4 regions of the Paenibacillus sp. MER 99-2 genome follow, and region 3 is predicted to be linked to each of the others. Evidence: riboswitches for the same ligand, from Rfam matches in the RefSeq annotation. Region 3 holds a riboswitch; each other region holds the start of a gene.

Region 1 (5,302 bases), on a different contig from region 3:
TATAGCCTCCAAGGGTTGATACAAATATTTTAACTAATATTCGTCCCATTGCAAACATATACATGCTGTAGATGCTTGTCAACGGGAGGTATTTAACGATGATTCCACGACGCGCCAAGAGTTGGCTCACCGCATTCCTCGCCCTGTGTGTGCTTATTGCAGGAGCGTGGATTACGCTGGGAAACACTCGCTCCATAACATCCGAATTGCCTGTGCTCGCCCCAGAAGTGGGCAAGCCTCCAGCAAAAACCCAAACCTCCGCACCTCCAGAAAGCGTGCAGACCCCGACGGCTGAAGTGTTCAGCGATCGAGTGGTGGAATATCACATCGATGTAAAGTTGGTGGACGGAAATGTGTTACAGGGAACACAGACACTAACCTGGACTCATCCAGGTAAAAAAACGGTTAACGAGCTTTATTTCCACTTGTATCCCAATGCTTTCTCCTCTTCAGACACTACCTTTATGAAGGAGTCTGGTGGGAAGCTTCGTGGGGATGTTATGCCCACAGATGGTTATGGCTCCATGAAGATCACGGAGATGAAAACAGAAGATGGTCTGTCGCTTTTACATCGCATGCAATACGTACAGCCGGATGACGGCAATATAAAAGATAAAACTCTGATCAAAATCCGATTGCCTAAACCGGTGAAGGGCGGCGAGAGCATAACGCTGCACACTCGATTTGAAGTACAGCTACCCAAAATTTTTGCACGCATGGGAACCGCAGACGATTTTGTAATGGCAGGGCAATGGTTTCCCAAAATTAGCGTTTATGAGCCTACAGGTAGACGAGGCCGGACAACCGAGGGGTGGAATCTGCACCAATATCACGGCAATTCCGAATTTTATGCCGACTTCGGTATCTATAGCGTACGCATTCGAGTACCGGAATCATACAAGGTAGCCGCAACAGGATTTCCAACGCAGCAAGCGGTTGTGAAGAATAAAGAAAAAATCTATCAATTCTATGCCGACGATGTCCATGATTTTGCATGGGCGGCCTCACCTCATTTTGTTTATGCCGAGGAGCCTTTCTCTGCACCCAATGTTCCTGGAGTAAGGATCAAACTGTATCTTGACCCAGCACACCAGGATCTAAAAGAACGTTACTTCTATGCTGCTAAGGCAGCTTTGGCGAATTACAGCAAATGGTTTGGCACTTATCCATACTCCACACTCTCAATCGTCGTTCCTCCGAAAACCGGAAATGGTGCAGGCGGCATGGAGTACCCAACGTTGGTGACTGCCTTCGGGGCGGATGATACGACACCCGGTTATGATCTGGAACGAACCGTCGTGCATGAGATTGGTCATCAGTATTTCTATGGTATGCTCGCCAGCAATGAATTCGAGGAGGCTTGGCTCGACGAGGGATTCACCTCTTATGCAGAGGATAAATTAATGGAGCAAGAATATGGCCTAATCCCTAACTTACCTGTTCAAGCAGGCTTGATCACGTCTCCCGCCCCACTGACACAGGAAGCATGGAAATTTGATTCACAGAACCATTATGCAGCAAATGTCTATACACGAGGTAAGCTTGTCTTGCTCGGTATCGAACAACAAGTCGGCTCCAAAACAATGGAACGCATTCTCTCTACCTATGTGAAGAAGTACCGTTTCAAACATCCCACTTCAGCAGATTTCCAAAAGGTCGTGGAACAAGTTACTCGCACTTCATGGTCTACGTACTTTGATCAATATGTATATGGCGATGGGATGGCAAACTTCGCTGTAGAGAAAATCAGCGTAACTCCGATTCAGAAGGGTGATCAAGAGGTGTATGAATCCTCTGTGACCATTCAGAAAAAGGGAAGCAATTATATGAAGGTTCCTGTTCGAATTGTGTTCGAGGATGGGCATATCGTGAACAAGGAATGGAACGGAAACGAGGATCGAGTCACCTATAAGCTTACCTATACTTCTCCGGTTTCTTGGGCCATGACCGACCCTCTATACACTGTGGTACTAGAGAACCGTCATATGGACAATTTCCTAAAAGCCAAATTGGACGAACCAACTAAATTCCGCTGGAGTTTTAGCACGACCAAGCTTATAGAAGCTATTTTCGGAAGTCTGTCATGGTGAGGTGGAGACAGTGAAAGCAAAAATACGTGAAGGCTGGTTTCTCGTCCGTCAGCACATGTTCATAGCCGCACTACTATTCATCTATCAATTAGTATGGGGATACTTTATCTATCGGTTAGTGCAGTCCGCAGTAGTCCCGCTGCTGCTTCGGTATCCTGTCACGGATGCTGGAGAGCTCAGTACGCTGCTGTTCAAAATGGAGAGCCAACTGAGTCTCTCTACTCATCCTGAGGTTCATCGGTATCTATGGATTCTTGGAGCCATGCTGCTGCTACGCATGCTGATTACTCCCCTCATTCAAGCAGGGCTGTTGTATTCATTACAGCATTTTAATCAATCTGAGGAACGAACTCCTTTTGTCCGTGGCATCAAAGTGTTGTGGAAACCGATGTTACTGTTGCACTTCATAAGAACGTTGCTGATGCTGTTACCCGCCTACTGGCTTGTGCCAAAACTGTACGCCATTCTAATGAATGGATTCCATTCATTACAACTGTTACTGCCTGGCATTCCATATGTCGCCCTGTGGATCGTGTACGGCTGGATTATTCACCATGTGATGTTATACATGCAGTTCGGTGCATCAGCTCCAGATGGCGAAGGCCGGGCACACGGTATATTATACGCTCTATGGATCGCACTTCGTCATATCGTGTCTGTAATTGGCATCGCTGTGCTTCTGGGAGGGCTGCATCTGCTTCTCTTCGGTGCCTTTACTTCAGCATCATGGTTCTTAACAGGCCTCGCTGGCCTTATATTACAGCAAACGTATCCGCTGGCTCGCTGTCTCATGTCTCTATGGAAGATATGTGCTCATTTCCGCTTATGGCAGTCCAAGTCGACTAGAGGTTGATTCAAACAGGTTAAAATTTGTTACCATCTCCATGTCACATAAACGCGATGATAGCGCTTCACAAAAGCAAACCTCAACCTTTCCCCGTCAAAGGTCGAGGTTTTTTTTGCTAATTTTACTGCTAAACGTTGCCAAAGCAGTGTTCCTCTGTTACAATAATCGCAGTGAGTTTTTAGTAACAACTTTGTAATCTTTACCTTCATATTTGTAACTACTTAAAATTTAATCGTCATTTCTTGATTTCACAGGTGCACAACTAGCATAGCCAAATTCCTAGCACCTGGGAAGCGGGGGAACCAGTTATGGGTGAATTGATCTTGCTACAGAGGGATCATAGGGGACCTTCAACCGAATCCTTAAGCTAACCTCGCAGGCATTGGAAGGGGTATATCTCTTGTTCAAGAAGAAACTAACCGCAGCTGTACTTAGCCTCACATTTGCATTATCACTTGGAGCTGGCAGCGCATTCGCAGATTCAAAAATGGATGAAGTAATCGACTCAGCAATGGGAACTACATACAAAAGCGGAGGAACAACGCTTAACGGCTTTGACTGCTCTGGATTTACACGGTATGTATTCGACAAGCTTGGCATTGATTTGGCTCGCCAATCAAGCTCCCAATTCGAAATGGGTGACTCTGTGTCCCGTTCAGAAATGAGACCTGGCGATCTGGTATTCTTTAATACTTCAGGCAGTGGAATTTCACACGTAGGTATTTTCGTTGGAGAAGGTAAGTTCGCACACTCTTCTTCTTCCAAAGGCGTTACGATCAGCGCATTGAGCGAAAACTACTGGGCTAACCGTTATGTTGGCGCTAAACGTATTATGAGCACGGACGCATATGAAACACTCGCACGTGACTAAGGACAAGCTGAGCAACATCATACTGTAACCAAGCATAACAGAACCGCCCGATCCATTCTCCGCAGGAATGTATCCGGCGGTTTTTTTGTGCTTTCTCGTCCGTGCCCTTAAGATGTTTTTACCCATCCTATTGTAATATAAACGTAATAAACCAATCTTTTGTTTCAATTTTTTTCTATTTTACGAAGACTTGCCAAAACGACACCACGTTCTGTAGAGTAGCGTTAGGAATATCTATACATTTACACATGATCTGTAGGATCGATTCATCACCTTTTAGGAGCTTGTCCGTTTTGAAGAGGTACCTGGTACCTATCCTACAAATGAGAGGAGCGTGCAGGAAGTATGGACGAAGCTTCTGTGACGTTTCACGTTAAACCTATGGAAGAGGAACACGCACAGCAGATATGCAGTTGGCATTACGACCCGCCTTATAATATTTATAGCTGGCTTCCTTGGGAGCAGATGAAGGCACTTGAAGTCGAATTTGGGGATGTGCAGCTACGGAAAGATCAATATGCTGTCATTTTTGACAAGCATGATGAGATTTGTGGATTCGCACAGTTCTTTCCACTTGTGGGTGTTACCCGAATTGGGCTGGGTATGCATCCCGAACGATGCGGTCATGGACAAGGCGTGGATTTTGTGTCTGCGATTGTACAGGAAGCGATCCGAAGGAATCCTTCAAATGAAATTGATTTAGAAGTTCTCACCTGGAATACCCGAGCCATTCGGGTTTATGAAAAGGTCGGTTTTATCACCCAAGATACATATGAACGCCAAACCCCTACCGGTTTGCAGCCTTTTTATTGTATGGTGTATGCAGGAGCTCATTAACTTACAGGACCATTAGGAGTTAAGGACATTCCCGGTTTCATATGATAAGTTTCAAAAAATTACCACAAAATGCTATGATGTCGTGGATAGTTCCGTTATAATGATATGGACAGTTTCAGTTAGATGATCTTTCATTCTGGAGGGGACATAAGGGATGCACAAATGGATCATGAGCGGGGTATTTTTTGCAGCGTGCGCGTTAGCTATTATTTTAATGTTTACGCTTCCAGGAAAAGAAGAGGTTGCTCAAGAAGCTAAACCAACTATGCCGGAAGTCACAATGGATGCCGGACAGGCTGAAGCACTGGTAAAAGCCAATTGTATCTCCTGTCATGGGGATCAGCTTCAAGGGGGCGTAGGCCCGGCTCTTGCGAACATCGGAAGTCAGGATGACGTCGAGAAGATCTACTCCACGATCGTCAAAGGTAAAGGCGGCATGCCTGCGTTCAAGGATCGACTGCAAGATGAAGAGATTGCCAACATTGCGATGTGGCTCGCCGAGAAAAAGTAACAGGTGAACGAAGAGGCTATTACCTCCTTACCAGGGGTAACAGCCTCTTCTCTGTATTTGCACACATGGATGATGTACTCAGTTGCTCGTTGCCTGCTGCGCAAGAAATGCTTCTACTTCATCTGCAGACGGCATTCCGGACTGGG
Region 2 (5,302 bases), on a different contig from region 3:
GGATACGTCACCAAAGGATGTACAGCAGCGTGTGCTTCGACAGCAGATTGGACTAGCTCGTGAGTTGAACATGCCCATCGTCATTCATAATCGGGATGCACATGAGGACATTGTAAAAATTTTGCGAGAAGAAAAGGCTGGAGACGTTGGCGGAGTAATGCACTCCTTCTCAGGTAGCTGGGAAACCGCGAAACTATGTCTTGATCTAGGATTTCACCTCTCATTCGGAGGGCCAATTACGTTCAAAAATGCGAAGCAACCCAAAGAGGTACTGGAGAAGGTTCCGATGGATCGATTTTTCCTTGAAACAGATGCTCCTTATCTGACTCCACATCCATTTCGTGGTAAACGAAATGAGACAGCGCATGTACGTCTGGTTGCAGAAGCAGCTGCGGAAATTAAAGGCATTTCGCTAGAGGAAATTGCCGCAATAACCACCAAAAATGCCATGGAACGATTTGGTATTCGTTAAAAAATGGAGCAAATGGGATGAAAAAGTGAGCTAGACGGAGGTAATTTGCTTTTTGATCCAAATAAATCAAGAATATTACAATATTTTAACCAAATATTTAGAAAAACGTACTTGAACAACGCTTTACAACATGCATCGAAACAGGATATCATCTTTTCAGTGAATTGTTGTGCGGAAAATTGGACAGATGTTCGGGGGATGAACAAAGGGACACTTTCCGATGAACAACATTACTTTCATGAATCAATCTCGCTGAGTCTCCGTTATCGGAGAGCGGGGGAACCAATAGGGCTTAAACATCGGTGAATATAGCCGGTGCGCATCGTTCGCTGACCTAAAAGCAGCGGAATGATCTGCGAAGCCACTATTTGATTTCTTCTTTGGGTCTCGGGGTGAATTCAAGGGCGTCCGCCATGAGCGGGTGACCGGAGATAGGGCGGCTCTCTTTCGCCCGAACCCGACAGCTAACCTCGCAAGCGGAAAAAGAGAGGCAACCTCGTGCATGAATTTCCGATATTCAAAATCATTCGGAAGCCACGAAAGAGTCCTCTTACACTCTTTCTTTGGCTTTTTTTGTTTTTGAATAAAAGAAATACTGTCATCATACGGTAAGTATTCAGGAGGATGACATCATGTTGCGAAGATTGATTCATGGTGCAGAACCGGCTAGGTTGGTCTAACCCGTGTTCTGTAGAAAATCAGGTATAGTCGCGTCAAAGACATCATGCATTACTCTAGACGGCGAGGCTATGAAGGAGGACGGAGAAGTGGGCACATTCCAAACAGAAGAGACCCATGAGTCACGATCATCCAGTAAGTCTTTCGCGTTACGGTGGAAGCATGAGAACATGCGTCAAATGGCATTGATCGCGATATTCTCAATTGCGCTTACAATCATGATCTTGTTAGTCGTTTATGGTCAGGCCGGGAAACAAATTTCGCTGGTTATCGATGGCAAAGCTCAGGCGGTAGAGACTCGTACAGGAATGCTTCAAGAATTGTTAGAGGAGCAGTCAATCACAGTCAGCCCTCACGATCAGGTATCCATGCCCTTGAATGGGGCGATTGCAGATGGAGACCGCATCGTTATTGAGCGGGCCGTTCCAGTAAATATTACGGCAGACGGAGACACCAAGACTCTGTATACAACCGATGCATCGGTAGAAGAGGTAATTCAAAAGTCGGGTATTGAAATTGCAAGCGATGATAAAGTTTACCCTGCACTTGGAACTTCAATCAAAGAGGATATGAAAATCCGTGTAGTGCGTGTAACAAAGCGTACAGTTGATGTGGAGCAGCCCATCGCATTCAAAGTCATCAAAACGGCTGACCCTAGCTTGTACAAAGGTGACAACCGCGTCATCGTGAGTGGTAAAGAAGGTACACTCGTACAACATATTGAGAAAGTGTTCCAAGATGGAGAATTAGTCTCCAAGAAAATGGTAGGCAAGTCGGTATCGACCAATCGCGTAGATAAGGTCATCGCTGTCGGAACCAAAGCTAAACCTGCACCTGTCGTGAAGGAGCCTGAGATCCAGACGGTATCGGCTAGCACTTCGAAGACAAAAACAGCAACAAAAACGGCATCATCGAACTCGGATAAATCTTCTGCCTCGGGCAGCAAAGTTATTACCGTTTCAGGTACTTCTTTTAAGTATTCTAAAGTCCTCAAAAATGTGTCTATGACGGCATATTCTTCTGAAGAGCCTGGCATTGGCACCAAAACAGCCTCCGGTACTCGGGTAACAGAAGGTCGCACTATTGCGGTGGATCCGAAAGTCATTCCCATCGGATGGTGGGTATACATTGAAGGTCTTGGCTTCCGTCGTGCCGAAGATACGGGCGGAGCTATTAAAGGTAATAAGATTGACGTATATTATGACAGTGTGAAGCATGCCATTAACTTCGGACGTAAAAAAGGTAAAACGGTCTATGTGATCGGTCCGGTGAAGCCGGAAGCAAACTAAAATCGTTTTACTTTGAAATGGGAATGCTATAAAATATAAGGCATGAATGATTCATGCGGAATATGCGGCGGGAGGGTCTGAATTCAGTCTCGCCCGCCGTTTGCCAGAGAAGAGGGATATTCCTCTTCTTTTTGCGTTAGAAAGGAAGAATTGGAACATGATAAAAGAAGTGATCGTGGTTGAAGGACGTGACGATACGGTGGCGATAAGGCGCGCCGTTCAGGCGGATACCATTGAAACAGGCGGCTCAGCCATTAATCAGCGGATTCTAAAGCGCATTGCACTTGCTCAGGAGCGAAGAGGTGTCATTGTCCTGACCGATCCAGATCATGCTGGCGAGCGGATACGGAAAATTATTGCCAATAAGGTACCAGGTTGTAAGCACGCCTTCATTCCTGAGGCTGACGCAACGCGCAAAGGAGATATCGGGGTCGAGAACGCTTCGCCAGAAGCTATTCGCCATGCCTTAGCACGTGTGCATACGTCCTATGAAGGAGCACCGAGTCTGATTGATTGGGAGGATCTGATCGCTGCTGGACTCATTGTGCATCCCCAGGCTGCCGCACGTCGCATGGAGATGGGGAATATACTCGGCATCGGATATTGTAACGGGAAGCAGTTTCACAAGCGGCTAAGTGTGTTTCAGATCACCCGAGAAGAATTCTCTGCCGCATTATCGCAAATCGAATGTGAAGGATTGTGAAGTAAATGAAGGGTATGGAAGAGACGTTGGAGATTGCAACACCCAAGCGAACCAAAGAGATTATCCAGAAGCATGGATTTTCATTTAAGAAGAGTCTAGGACAGAACTTCTTAATTGATCAAAATATATTGAACAAGATTGTTAACGCTGCAGATTTGGACGAGTCCAAAGGTGCACTTGAGATAGGGCCAGGAATCGGAGCACTAACGGAGCGGCTTGCTAGGGTTGCAGGTCCTGTAACGGCAGTAGAGATTGATCAGCGGCTCTTGCCGATCTTAGGTGAAGTGATGGAGCCTTATCCCAATGTACGGGTTCATCATGGCGATGTATTGAAGCTGGATCTGGAGGAGTTATTCCGAACGGATTTTGGTCAAGTGGACAAAGTCAGCGTTGTTGCGAACTTGCCTTACTATGTGACAACGCCGATCATGATGAAGCTACTGGAAGAAAAGCTGCCCGTGGACAGCATCGTGGTCATGATTCAGAAGGAAGTAGCTGAACGTATGGCTTCTGCACCTGGTTCCAAGGACTATGGCAGTCTGAGTATTGCCGTACAATACTACAGTGTGCCTGAACTTGTCTGTGTTGTTCCACCAACAGTATTCATCCCACAGCCTAATGTGGAATCCGCGGTTATTAAACTTAAGGTTCGGGAACAGCCTCCAGTGCAGGTGCCAGATGAAGCACACTTCTTCGAGGTGGTACAGGCTTCTTTTGCACAGCGGAGAAAAACCATTTCCAACAACCTAAAATCTCGCTTTTTTACGAAGGATAACCGGGAGCAGGCTGACCAATTATTGGAGCAGGCAGGTATCCAGCCATCTAGACGTGGCGAGACCCTCAGCTTGGAGGAGTATGCAACGTTAAGCACGGTGATGTGGGAAGCTGGAGTTCGTGCAGCGCTATAGGCATTTCAGTACAGGCGACTCCTTATAAACAGGTCTTCTTATGGAATTTGATCTGTAGAATTGTAGGTTTGCTATGTAATGTATTTAAATTCGGATGAACCAATCCGGGTTCTAGCCCATACGATGGGGTAGAGGTGATTATGTTGATGAATATCGGAGACTTGGTCGTTCGAAAGTCATACGGTGGAGATGTGACTTTTCGGGTGGAAGGCCTTCAGGTGGACAGTGCCGTCATTAAAGGTACCGAGTTCCGACTGCTTGCCGATTCCCCAGTGGATGATTTAATACAGGTTCCATATGAACCGCAGAGCGCTAAGACCCGACAGGCGCATGTCAAGGCTCATCAGACGCTTTCTCGTCTGCAGCAAAACCGGATGGAACAGGCAGAGCGTAATCGAGAAGGATTGGTTCAGGAATGGACTCAGCAGCAAGAGCCTGCTTATTTCGAGATGCCTGGCAAAGTACTTCATCTGGACGGAGATCCAAACTATTTGAAAAAAAGCATGAATCTCTACGAGCAGCTTCGCGTTCCTGCAGAGGGACAGTATGTACACGAGTCTGCTATGGCCGATACGTTGTATCATCTTTTACCTAAGGTTCGGCCGGACATTGTGGTTATTACAGGACATGATGGCGTGCTGAAGACTCGCCAGCCTTACGATCTGTATAGTCTGGGAAGCTACAAGAACTCTCAGAACTTTGTGGCAGCAATCCAGGTTGCTCGGCAGTACGAACGTCACCTGGATGCGCTCACGATCGTTGCAGGGGCGTGTCAGTCTCATTTTGAGGCTCTGCTGCGGGCAGGGGCGAACTTCGCCAGTTCACCAGGCAGAATTCTGATTCATGCGCTTGATCCGGTATATGTGGCGGCCAAAGCCTCCTTTACTTCAGTCAGAGATACGGTGAATATGAATGACATTCTGCATAATACCATTAGCGGAAGCCAAGGCGTGGGTGGTGTAGAAACGCGTGGCAGTTACCGTGTCGGGTTACCTGGATTGAACGATTTGTCCACGTTAAAAGTGAACCCATCTGCGGTTTAAGGTTGTGCGAAGAAAGTCCCAGTTTGGGGCTTTTTTTATTTGCAAAAAAATTCATTGACAGGAACTTTTCCATGCTGATATAATAATTGGTTTTGATTTGACATAGACTGTAAATTAAGGTATAATGGACAAGAAAAGAGGTGGTCGTCGACAATGGCTAAAAATACGCTGTTGGATATCAAACGCAATCTCGACGCTCATATAGGTCA
Region 3 (5,302 bases):
GAAATTAAAAAGTGCTTTACTTTTATAATGAAACCCTGTATAATCAATTTTGTTGCCGATAATTTACGACATGCGGTCGTGGTGGAATGGCAGACACGCTATCTTGAGGGGGTAGTGGGCGTATGCCCGTGGAGGTTCGAGTCCTCTCGACCGCATCATAATGCAAGATAAGAAGAAGCTTCCGAACATGGAGGCTTCTTTTTTTGTTTCTAACGTTTTATTTTATTCTAACTTCATTAAGCCTGAACAATGTTGTTCAGTTTTCAAAGATCAAACTTGAAGCAGACGTAAAATTTCGCCATCGATGACCTTTTCACTAATTCGCATAAAACCTAACGATTCGTACAATTTTCCGGCAATCGTAATTCGAAATCGCTAACATATTTAGATTCCGCAATCCAATAAACGACAGGTGCAGGAAATAGAGCAAGCTGTTCTGGCTTAACTTTAAGCTGAGTACATGCATACCAATTCTCAATAGTCACAGGTTGTAAATCGATAAGTGCGTTTTTCATACCACATCACTCCTCTCAACAGAACACTCTAATGTCTATCATAAGTTCTTATGTCAAAATAAGCTCTTGAGTGCAAAAAAAAGCCACCAACTGGAAAATTCCTGCTTAGCGCTGGGGTCTCCGGTTAGGTGGCAGTTGGTTGTTCAATTTATTTCAATAATTTCTCGATGTCAGCTTCAATCTGATCAGGGGTGGTTTTGGGTGCGTAACGCTTCACGACACGTCCTTCCTGATCCACGAGGAATTTAGTGAAATTCCATTTGATTGCTTTGGAGCCGAGTAGGCCTGGAGCTTCTTTGGTGAGATGTTGGAATAGGGGGTGAGCGTTTGACCCGTTGACATCGATCTTCTCGAACATAGGAAAGCTTACACCATAGTTCATTTGGCAGAACTCAGCAATATCATCGGATGAACCCTTTTCCTGTGCAAACTGATTGCTCGGGAATCCGAGGACTTCAAAATTGCGGTCTTTGAATTTATTGTACAGCTCTTGCAGTCCTTCGAATTGTGGTGTCAATCCACACTTACTAGCAGTATTCACAATAAGCAGCACTTTGTTCCGGTATTGAGACATTTCTTGTTCTTGGCCTCGAAGGGTATTAACTTTGTATTCATAAACGGTCATGAAAATCGCCTCCAGTATCAAAATAAATGATTCCTTTTTCGTATATACCTATTATATTGGTTACAATTAAATAATGCAAAACTAATATTGGATAATTATAGTTCTGGTGCATTTAGGAGCTTGAATCGCTCTCCATAGGGCCGAATAGGTAGGTGATTTCTGTGATCACGAGAATTAGAGAGTTTCAAGGAGATGGATGAAGCAAACATATGTTGTAAGCGATATCATTGGGTTGAAACGGCATAAATCCGTCGATTCGGTGATCTGTGTACACTTTACATCAACATGACCTCGGTGTATGATTCATATCGTAATTTCTAATTTAATTTCTATTGTACATGAAAAAACGAAACAAACGATAATATCGATCTAATCAGTCATGATGTAAGAACGATGTTTTAATCGCTGAGTTTCCATTCATTCATGGGTGGAAAACGGGGGAACCAAAAGGATGCGCTGTTCTAGGGCAGTATGGATCCATGGGGTGAATTTTCCGGTAACAGCCGGAAATAGGGCGACTCTCGCGCCCGAATCCGTCAGCTAACCTCGTAAGCGTTAAAGGGAGAGGCAACAAGCCGTACGCTGGTTCATGGTGTTTTTGCCATGGATTCTTTAAGAAGCGTCCGGGAGGCCTTGGTCCCCCACGCTTCTTTTTTGTTGTCTTTTCACGCCAAGGGAGGAACGAATGATGGATAATGAGATGATTCTAGTGACTGCTCCGAATGAAGCGGGGCGTAAATTTATCAAACTGTTGATGTACAAAAAAATGCCGTTTGCCGTTCTGACCAACAGTGCAGGGGAAGAAAGGAAACTCCGGAAATTCGGGGTAGAGCATGTCATTCGCATGAATACAGCTGCGGCTGAAAAATGGTTTTTACCTCAGAGCAGTGTAGGTAATGTTTTTATTTTCGAGAATAGTCTGAACTTGACCTGTCGTTATTTGCAGATCTGTCGTTCGTGGACATCTAAGTCACTGTGTGTGATTACTGAACAGAGCCATCCAAAAGGAATTTATCGAGGCATGGGTGCCGATCGGATTGTCTATTCATTAAATGGAGAAGTGGGTTTCCTACTTAACGGTTGATGTTGCAACCGATAATTGCTCCCTTGTTAGGTGCCTGATATAATTGAAATATTAGATCATTAAACTTATGAACAAATGGTAAACGGAATTTTGAGGAGACTCATGCATGAAGTGGGTCTTCTTTTTTTATTGTTCAGGGGATGCAGCAAGAGTTTCCCGTAGCTGACAAGGAGGAATAGATGTGCCGGATGTACGTGGGTTAAGATGGTTGTTCTTCGATGTAGGAGATACGCTAGTAGACGAATGGGAGCCTGTAGACGATATTATCGGTCAGTTTGTGAGAGAAGCCTGTGCGCTTGGATATCCGGTGCAGATCGAGACTGTGCGGGAGATATTTGTCACCTGTTACCGAAACTATGAGGCGTGGCCAATGAAAGTGGCGATACGCACGTTGATTAGCGATGAACAGCATAGAGAGCAGATTCAGGCTAAATTGAAGTTTCGCAAAGAGCTTGAGCAGCCCTATGCGTGCGCAGGTTCAGTGCTCAAATCACTGTCACGGTATTATCGCATTGGCATCATTGCTAATCAGAGTCCGGGCACGGAGGAACGGTTAGAGCGTTATGGATTGCGTAAGTATGTGAATGTGCTTGCCTGCTCGGCTGAAGAAGGAGTGTCCAAGCCTGATCGTGAACTGTATGCGGTGGCATTGAAGCAGGCAGGGTGCAGGCCTGAGGAAGCGGTTATGATCGGAGATCGCATTGATAATGACATCGTTCCGGCGAAGAAGCTTGGAATGCTAACGATACGCATTTTACAGGGGTATGGACGGTTCCAGCCTGAGCTTGAAGATCAGGATCACCCGGATTGGACAATTGATAATCTAGAGCAGCTTCTTCCTTTACTTTTACCAGATCAAGATTAGGAGATATATACTCCAAAATACTCTTCGTTGCTGATGACCCTACTGGAGCATATAGTTCTGGAAAAGGATAAATAAGAGCCGACCCATTTCAAGTGAACATTTCACTTGCATGAGTCGGCTCTTTATTTACATTAGAACAGTGCTATGGTCTGAATAATGAGGTACACATTCAGGACAACGATGACTGCAGCGATGATCCATGACGTGATTTTTAACCAAAGTTTGTTCGCGAATGCACCCATACTCTTCTTGTCACTCGTAAACATGACCAGCGGAATAACCGCAAAAGGAAGCTGTAAGGAAAGTACAACTTGGCTTAGGATCAACAGTTCCTCTGTTCCGTGCTCTCCTGCAATAGCGGTAACAATGACGGCAGGAATGATTGCAATCAGGCGAGTGACCAGACGTCGCAACCATGCAGGGATTCGAATGTTAAGGAACCCTTCCATAACAATCTGTCCAGCGAGAGTACCGGTAAGTGTCGAGTTCTGACCAGATGCCAACAGGGCAACGCCGAAGAGAACACTTGCAACAGTGGTGCCAAGCAGAGGTGTGAGCAGATGGTAAGCATCTGCAATCTCGGCAACCTGTGTCATACCGGCACTGTGGAATACTGCCGCAGATACGATCAAGATCGCTGCGTTGATGAACAGCGCGAGTGTAAGTGCAATCGTAGAATCCATGGTTGTATAACGAATAGCTTCTTTTTTACCCTGTGGTGTCTGTTCAATCTGACGTGTCTGCACAATGGAGGAATGCAGATACAAGTTATGCGGCATGACAGTAGCTCCGATAATACCGATGGCGATGTAGAGCATGGCCGGATTCTGTAGGATTTCAGTGCTAGGTACAAAACCGTGAAGCACTCCGCCCATATCGGGTTTTGCCAAAAACAGATCAATACCGAAACAGAGGGCAATGGTTGCCATAAGCACAATTACAAGGGTTTCGAGCGCCCGGAAGCCTTTATTCTGTAATACTAAGATTAATAGTACATCCACAGCTGTAATAATAACGCCGTATAACATTGGAATGTTGAACAGCAGCTTCAAGGCAATAGCGGAACCAATAACTTCCGCGAGGTCAGTGGCTGCAATGGCAAGTTCGCAGAGTACCCAGAGCATGATGACCACTGGCATACTGAAGCGTTCACGACAGGCTTGAGCAAGATCGCGTCCTGTGACGATCCCGAGCTTACCCGCGAGCGATTGTAGCACAACAGCCATCAGATTCGAGATCAGAATAACGGACAGTAGTGTGTAACCAAACTGTGAACCACCTGCGATATCTGTTGCCCAGTTACCGGGATCCATATATCCGACAGCTACCAAGTAGCCTGGGCCAACAAAAGCGAGGAACTTTTTCCACCAAGCCGCGTTCTGAGGAACCTTCATGGAGTTGTGAGCTTCCCCAAGGGAAGGAGCCATTCCAGCCGTGGATAGCGATTCTCTGGAAGGGGCGTTGAACGGATTTCTTTTACTCATACAATAATCACCTGACTTTGAAATAATAATGAGACAACATGTGATATGTGATATATCTAAATTTTTATGTTTATTCTTACATTGTACTCCTTCAATAATTTTTGTCTAGTGCAACTTTTGTGTATCTACACAAAAATAAGCCGATGTCTTCATCATGCTCAACTGTATATTACCCATCGATTAGAAATTTCAGCCTTTGAGTGTTATTTGCATGAAAATAAGAAAGATGTAAAAGCTGAATATGAATCCAACATGCGTTTCAAAATGAGCCAGAAGTTTAAAATGAATTGTAGGCAGCAAAAAAACAAAGTGAAGGAGAGATTCTAATGGAAGCTTTATATACAGCAACAGCAACAGTTAAAGGTGGACGTACAGGCTCAGTAACTTCTTCGGACGGCGTACTTCAGCATGATCTGAAAATGCCTAAAGAACTGGGTGGCTCTGGCGGTGAGGGAACGAACCCTGAACAGCTCTTTGCAGCCGGATATGGAGCATGTTACGAGAGTGCACTAGCTAACGTGGCGCGCAAAGCAGGTGTGAAACTGGAGAATGTGGTTGTAACAAGTAATGTATCCATTGGTAAAGACCCTGCGGATGATGGATTTCAACTGTCTGTGCGTCTGGATGTAAGTATGCCAGGCGTTGATCATAGTCAAGCAGAGGATCTCGCTCGCAAAGCTCATGACTTCTGCCCTTACTCCAAAGCGACTCGTGGCAATATCGACGTTG
Region 4 (5,302 bases), 690 kb from region 3:
CGCAAAAAAACGCTTCTGGCTGATCCTGATGCCTACTGTGAACGTGTACCGTCCTTTACGAAAGGGATTGTGACCGATATTATGGTATCTCGCGAATATATTCATGAGAATGATCGTATTTTGTTCATAGACGATATTATTGCTAATGGGGATGCAGCTCGGGGCGTTATCAAAATTATTGAACGCTCTGGCGCTGAATTAGTTGGCTTCGGTGTAGTGGTCGAAAAATGTTTTCAAGCAGGAGCACGAACCATCCGTGAACAGGGAATTCCTGTTGAAGCCCTGGTACGTATCCGTTCCCTGAACGATGGAAGCATTCAGTTTGACGATAACGAAATGTGACATTTTAAAGGAAAAGGGCCTATTTTTTGAACAATGCCTTTGCATGACCGCAGAATTCATTTATAATGGGGTTATGTTAGGGAGAGGAGGCAACACCATGGGGAACCAAGCGGCAACAGAACAATTTTTTATTGATAAGCTGGCGGAATCGAAAGTTCATTTTGAACGTGCCCTGGATTGTAAACATACGGAATTCGATGACCTTTATCCCTATATGATTGAACATCCTCAATTTTTCTGGTACAAACGCTATGTTGCCTGGTCAGAACTTCTGACGATTGTAGGCTTGTGTGAAGAGTTGTCCTTCTCTTGGAAAGAGCAATTTACACCGCATCAAGTGGAGTACCTTGAAGAACGTGTGATGTCCGCCAAAGTGCTTGATTTTTGGTTTGAGAAGAATGACAGCAAAGAGCACGCGCAGCGGTAAATTTCAGTCGGGACATACGTTTCGTATGACATGACAGTCCAATACAGTCACGTGAGACCTAAATGAGTTGTCATTTAGGTCTCTTTTTGTAAATTAATTTGGAACATAGGAGCCATAGACATGATCAGTGATACAGAGCTGGATGCCCTGCGTTTGTCAGGTGAAAAGGTTAGAGTAGTAAGGGACGAGCTGGAGTCCAATGATGTAACAGGAATTGTTGTTGCTTGGGATGGAGAGCAGGTACTCATTCGTCGGCAGAATCGGCGTGTGGTTAAGCTCGATCGTAGTTATCGCTATCAGTTGTTCAGCGAGCCGCGCCAGAGTCCTCTTAGCGAGCAGGAATAAAGTTAACGGGATTTACCATCATTCCATAGGCATAATCGAATCGCTCAGGAGAAAGGATAGTTACAGTGAAGGAATTAGGAACTATCTCTGAGAGGGCGTGCAATGATATGACATTGATGAATGAGAAGGTTCATGCGTATAAAGATCAGATTGGTGAATTGAGCGATGTGTTACCAGGAGTGGTGAAGTCTTACCATGAGTTTACCGGAGAATGTTTTCAACCTGGAGTCATTGATGCCAAGACAAAACAATTAATTGCCTTGGGCATTGGCTTATTTGCCAATAACGAAGTGTGCACCTTCTATCACGTGGAGGAAGCTCGTGCAAAGGGCGCTACCGATCAGGAGATTATGGAGACTATAGCTGTTGCAGGAGCCGTAGGCGGTGGACATGCACTGTCTCAGGGTGCAATGCGCGTACAGAAGGCACTGCACTAGTGAAATGAGGTAATTAAATGTATCAAGGTCATGTGCTTGTTAATAGAGCACATGACCTTGTTTTTTTAAAGTTCATCTTTACTTTCTTTACTATTTGATTTCTTATTGTACTTGTCTACATCAGCAAATTGTTCCATGATGGAGTATTTGGCGGTATAGTCTATTGTGGAGTAACGTTCAGGAGAATATTTAATCGTTGAGCGATCATTTTCCCAAAGGTAAACAAGGGAGTTTGCATATGTTTCACTCTTAGGATCACCATATTTACTTGTGAGCTCTGCCAGAAGTTCGTCCGAATCTTTGCTACTTAACATGCCGAAATCATAAGAAGCTTCATGAAGTAAAAAGTCATCTAATGGATATTCATCTGCTGCATTTTGCATTTCTTCCATGCGCTGATCCATTAGCTTGCGTATTTCGTCTTTTCTTGCTTCTGTTGTATTAGGGTTATCTAATTCCTCAAATAATATCTTACTTTCTTCCATTAGTCCCATAATGCTATCGTTATCCAATAAATCAATAAAAACGTATGTAGCATCTGCTTTCTTTCCAAGAACAATCAGATTAGAGTATTCAATGCTTTTCTCATGCTCATCATGTATTTCTTCTTCATAACCAGCGTTACCGTTCTTTTTCTCCATTGAGATAACTTTGTCGAGTTTAGTACCCCAAGAAACATCTCTGAAATCTTTCTTGCTCTCACTACTACAACCTAGACCTGTTAAAACTAAAATAATAACACATAACGCGATCATCAACTTCTTCATTTATTATTTAGGCTCCTTTCTGTTCCCTGTACATTTTACATGGTTCAGAAAAACAACTGAAGACAAAAAATGGATAAAAAAAGGGACAGCCAGAGGCTGTTCCCTATCTTTTTTTATGCTATTATATTTTTCCGATCATTTTATTATACATAAACTGCCCAGTTACCCGGCGGGCTGTGACATAACGGTCTTTGAAGTAAGGGTTGGACAATTTGGTGATGCTGACCCCTTTGCTGCTTGAAGCATGTGCGAATTGGCCGTCACCGATATAAACGCCTGTGTGTGAAACGCCATTGCCCATTGTGTTGAAGAAAACAAGATCTCCTGTGCGAAGGTTCGCTTTGGATACTGGTGTTCCTGCTTTGGCTTGCTGCTGGGAAGTGCGAGGTAAATCGATGCTATATTTATCAAAGAGATATCTCATGAATCCAGAACAATCGAAGCCGGCCATGGTTGTACCGCCCCATTTGTACGGAATGCCTGTCATGTTATTAACAACTGTATTGATTGTGCTTGCCTCTGTACTTGTTGCACCTGAAGTAAATAGTACTGCTGCTCCAAAAATGGAGATGATAAGTTTTTTCAAAATCAATGTTCTCCCTTCGTTGCCTACGGAGTTAGCTAAGGGTTCGGTAGAAGGTTCCCTATATTTCCTATGTATAAGAATAATTCACCCAAAATGGTTCCCCCGTTTTCAAACATGAAACTCGGCAATTGAATAATTAAGTTTTTGTAACCTTTTGAAACTATATTGCATATATGCGTAAATGTCAAACCCTTCTTAATACCTTCTTTATCGCCCAATGTTAACGGAACTATCGATTTTTATGAAGAAGAAACACGAAATAAAGATGCAACTGATTACAAAAAAGTAATATGTGTTTCAAATCCAAACGGGGTTGTATATCATTCGAACTTTGTCATGTGCAGTTTGAACTATTCTCATAGATACAATAATCGAGGAATGTTACAAGATGTTGCATTAATTGACAAAGATATTTTTTTTGCATAAGATCGTTCTATCCAATCCACATATTGGATAAAAATATAGTAGTTATATTTTAATTCAAATTAAGGTGGTGGTGGATGGTCGTGTAATTAGAAGGTGAGAAGTAAGTAGAATGATGGAAAATGAATGATTCTAATTATAGGGAGTGTGTAATCATTTTGAGTACAAAAACAAAGTTAGTCACATTAGTGTTGGCGTTTTCGATGGTATTTTCTGCGGTAGGTATGGTAATCCAACCCGTTAACACTGTATCTGCTGCTGATGCTTCAGGAACGACAGCAAGTATATCTGATATCTTGAAGAACCAACAAGCGGACGGTGGCTGGAGAAAAGAATATAAGCAAACAACGGGTGAGTGGGCGAAATCTACAATCGATAATAAAGCTACATACTCAGAAATTAGAAGATTAGCCAAAGAGTTTAAAAAGACAAACGACCCACGTTATTCTGCTGCGGCGATTAAAGGCATTAATTTTTTGCTGAATATGCAGTATTCCAATGGTGGATGGCCTCAAGTTTATCAAAGTTCCGGTTATCATAAACATATCACTTATAATGATGATGCAATGATTAATGTAATGTACATGCTGGATGAAGTAGCGACACGCAAAGGTGACTTCTCGTTTATCGACAGCAATCTAGCTAATCGTAGTAAAAATGCGGTTGCTAAAGGTGTAGATGCTATTTTGAACACTCAGGTAGTTTCAGGTGGCAAGCTGACAGCGTGGGGACAACAACATGATTCCAGCACACTCAAGCCTGCAGGTGCAAGAATCTATGAAGTGCCATCATTAACTGCTGGAGAGAGTGTAACAATTGTCAAATTCCTGAAAACGAGACCTTCCAACGCCAAAATTACTGCATCCATCAAGGGAGCAGAAGCTTGGTTTAACAAGGTGAAAATTACAGGTTACAGGTATGAGAGAGCTAATGGAGACAGCAAAATCATCGCTGACTCCAAAGCTGCACCGATCTGGGCTCGTTTCTATGAAGTCGGAACGGATAAACCGATCTTTATCGGTCGTGACGGTATCGTAAAATATAAATTAAGCGATATTGACAAAGAAAGAAGAGGCGGTTATGCATGGTATGGCAACTGGCCATCCAAGCTGTAACTTGCTTTAACTTCTAAACGGGCACGAATTAGTGCTGAGATCCCAATCACGAGAAGCCCGATCCGGAGTGGAATATCTGGACCGGGCTTCTTTATGAGCATTTCATGTTGACATGTAAGTGCTTGCGTGATATATTATTTTTTGTCGCCGAGATACATAGTCACGGAGATCATCATATGCGGTCGTGGCGGAATTGGCAGACGCGCACGGTTCAGGTCCGTGTGGGCTAACCCCCCGTGGAGGTTCGAGTCCTCTCGACCGCATCGAATAAAAAGGTTCCCTGTTAGACATTCGTCTAGCGGGGAACCTTTTTTTATTTTTTATTTACGGACTGATATGCTCTCACAGCTTGTCCATTCATTATCGCTTCCAACAACCATCGATCAAAATGGAGGGTTGGGCAATTTTTTGCCACATAAGTTGATCCAAACCCGTATTATGATGCCGTAACTGTAATATTATCGATATTTGGCCCCTCGGTGCCTGTCGTTACGATTTTTATGGTATTCGAGCCTGAATTCATGGGTACTTGAATGGTTTTCTCACCCCACGTAGACCAGCTTCCCGTTGCTGAAAAGGGGGTATTGCTGATCACTTTTGTGCCGTTTACGAACACATCAAGGTTACGTGTACCACTTTCTAACGCATAACGAAACTTTACGTTTTTGGTGCCACTTGTAGCATTATTGATGTTACTCCATTCAATGGCAGAATTCGTCAATGCGTTGAAATTAACATAGCCAGAGCCTGTGTAACCAGGGTAGATTGTTTCAATTAGAGCATCAGTTAGCGTAGTTCCCGTTTCAGCTTCATACGTTGTGCCACTTGTGTTACCACTACCTGATCCGGTGATATCCGCT

The links. A riboswitch is a leader RNA that binds a small molecule or an ion and turns the genes downstream of it on or off. The one in region 3 is predicted to bind cyclic di-AMP.
Region 1: it holds a riboswitch for cyclic di-AMP, as region 3 does, so the genes downstream of both, M3636_RS28540 (C40 family peptidase) here and M3636_RS11180 (hypothetical protein) in region 3, are expected to answer to the same signal.
Region 2: it holds a riboswitch for cyclic di-AMP, as region 3 does, so the genes downstream of both, M3636_RS27700 (resuscitation-promoting factor) here and M3636_RS11180 (hypothetical protein) in region 3, are expected to answer to the same signal.
Region 4: it holds a riboswitch for cyclic di-AMP, as region 3 does, so the genes downstream of both, M3636_RS14595 (C40 family peptidase) here and M3636_RS11180 (hypothetical protein) in region 3, are expected to answer to the same signal.

Annotation. Positions count from the first base shown of each region.
Region 1 is NZ_JAMAUZ010000016.1:26,216-31,517, forward strand. Features, by position in the region: gene M3636_RS28530 (M1 family metallopeptidase) at 99-2,090, shown strand; gene M3636_RS28535 (carbamoyl transferase) at 2,101-2,943, shown strand; cyclic di-AMP (ydaO/yuaA leader) riboswitch at 3,197-3,334, shown strand; gene M3636_RS28540 (C40 family peptidase) at 3,338-3,808, shown strand; gene M3636_RS28545 (GNAT family N-acetyltransferase) at 4,154-4,645, shown strand; gene M3636_RS28550 (c-type cytochrome) at 4,800-5,156, shown strand; gene rbsK (ribokinase) at 5,235-5,302, opposite strand, start outside.
Region 2 is NZ_JAMAUZ010000013.1:49,191-54,492, reverse strand. Features, by position in the region: gene M3636_RS27705 (TatD family hydrolase) at 1-472, shown strand, start outside; cyclic di-AMP (ydaO/yuaA leader) riboswitch at 713-967, shown strand; gene M3636_RS27700 (resuscitation-promoting factor) at 1,240-2,439, shown strand; gene rnmV (ribonuclease M5) at 2,597-3,142, shown strand; gene rsmA (16S rRNA (adenine(1518)-N(6)/adenine(1519)-N(6))-dimethyltransferase RsmA) at 3,148-4,050, shown strand; gene yabG (sporulation peptidase YabG) at 4,197-5,093, shown strand; gene veg (biofilm formation stimulator Veg) at 5,247-5,302, shown strand, end outside.
Region 3 is NZ_JAMAUZ010000002.1:85,070-90,371, forward strand. Features, by position in the region: tRNA gene M3636_RS11165 (tRNA-Leu) at 73-155, shown strand; gene M3636_RS11170 (hypothetical protein) at 333-515, opposite strand; gene M3636_RS11175 (glutathione peroxidase) at 664-1,140, opposite strand; cyclic di-AMP (ydaO/yuaA leader) riboswitch at 1,534-1,710, shown strand; gene M3636_RS11180 (hypothetical protein) at 1,826-2,224, shown strand; gene M3636_RS11185 (HAD family hydrolase) at 2,406-3,089, shown strand; gene M3636_RS11190 (Nramp family divalent metal transporter) at 3,221-4,516, opposite strand; gene M3636_RS11195 (organic hydroperoxide resistance protein) at 4,900-5,302, shown strand, end outside.
Region 4 is NZ_JAMAUZ010000002.1:779,831-785,132, forward strand. Features, by position in the region: gene M3636_RS14570 (xanthine phosphoribosyltransferase) at 1-342, shown strand, start outside; gene M3636_RS14575 (hypothetical protein) at 440-769, shown strand; gene M3636_RS14580 (hypothetical protein) at 890-1,114, shown strand; gene M3636_RS14585 (carboxymuconolactone decarboxylase family protein) at 1,222-1,551, shown strand; gene M3636_RS14590 (hypothetical protein) at 1,617-2,318, opposite strand; gene M3636_RS14595 (C40 family peptidase) at 2,440-2,904, opposite strand; cyclic di-AMP (ydaO/yuaA leader) riboswitch at 2,910-3,041, opposite strand; gene pelA (pectate lyase) at 3,486-4,442, shown strand; tRNA gene M3636_RS14605 (tRNA-Leu) at 4,621-4,705, shown strand; gene xynC (glucuronoarabinoxylan endo-1,4-beta-xylanase XynC) at 4,879-5,302, opposite strand, start outside.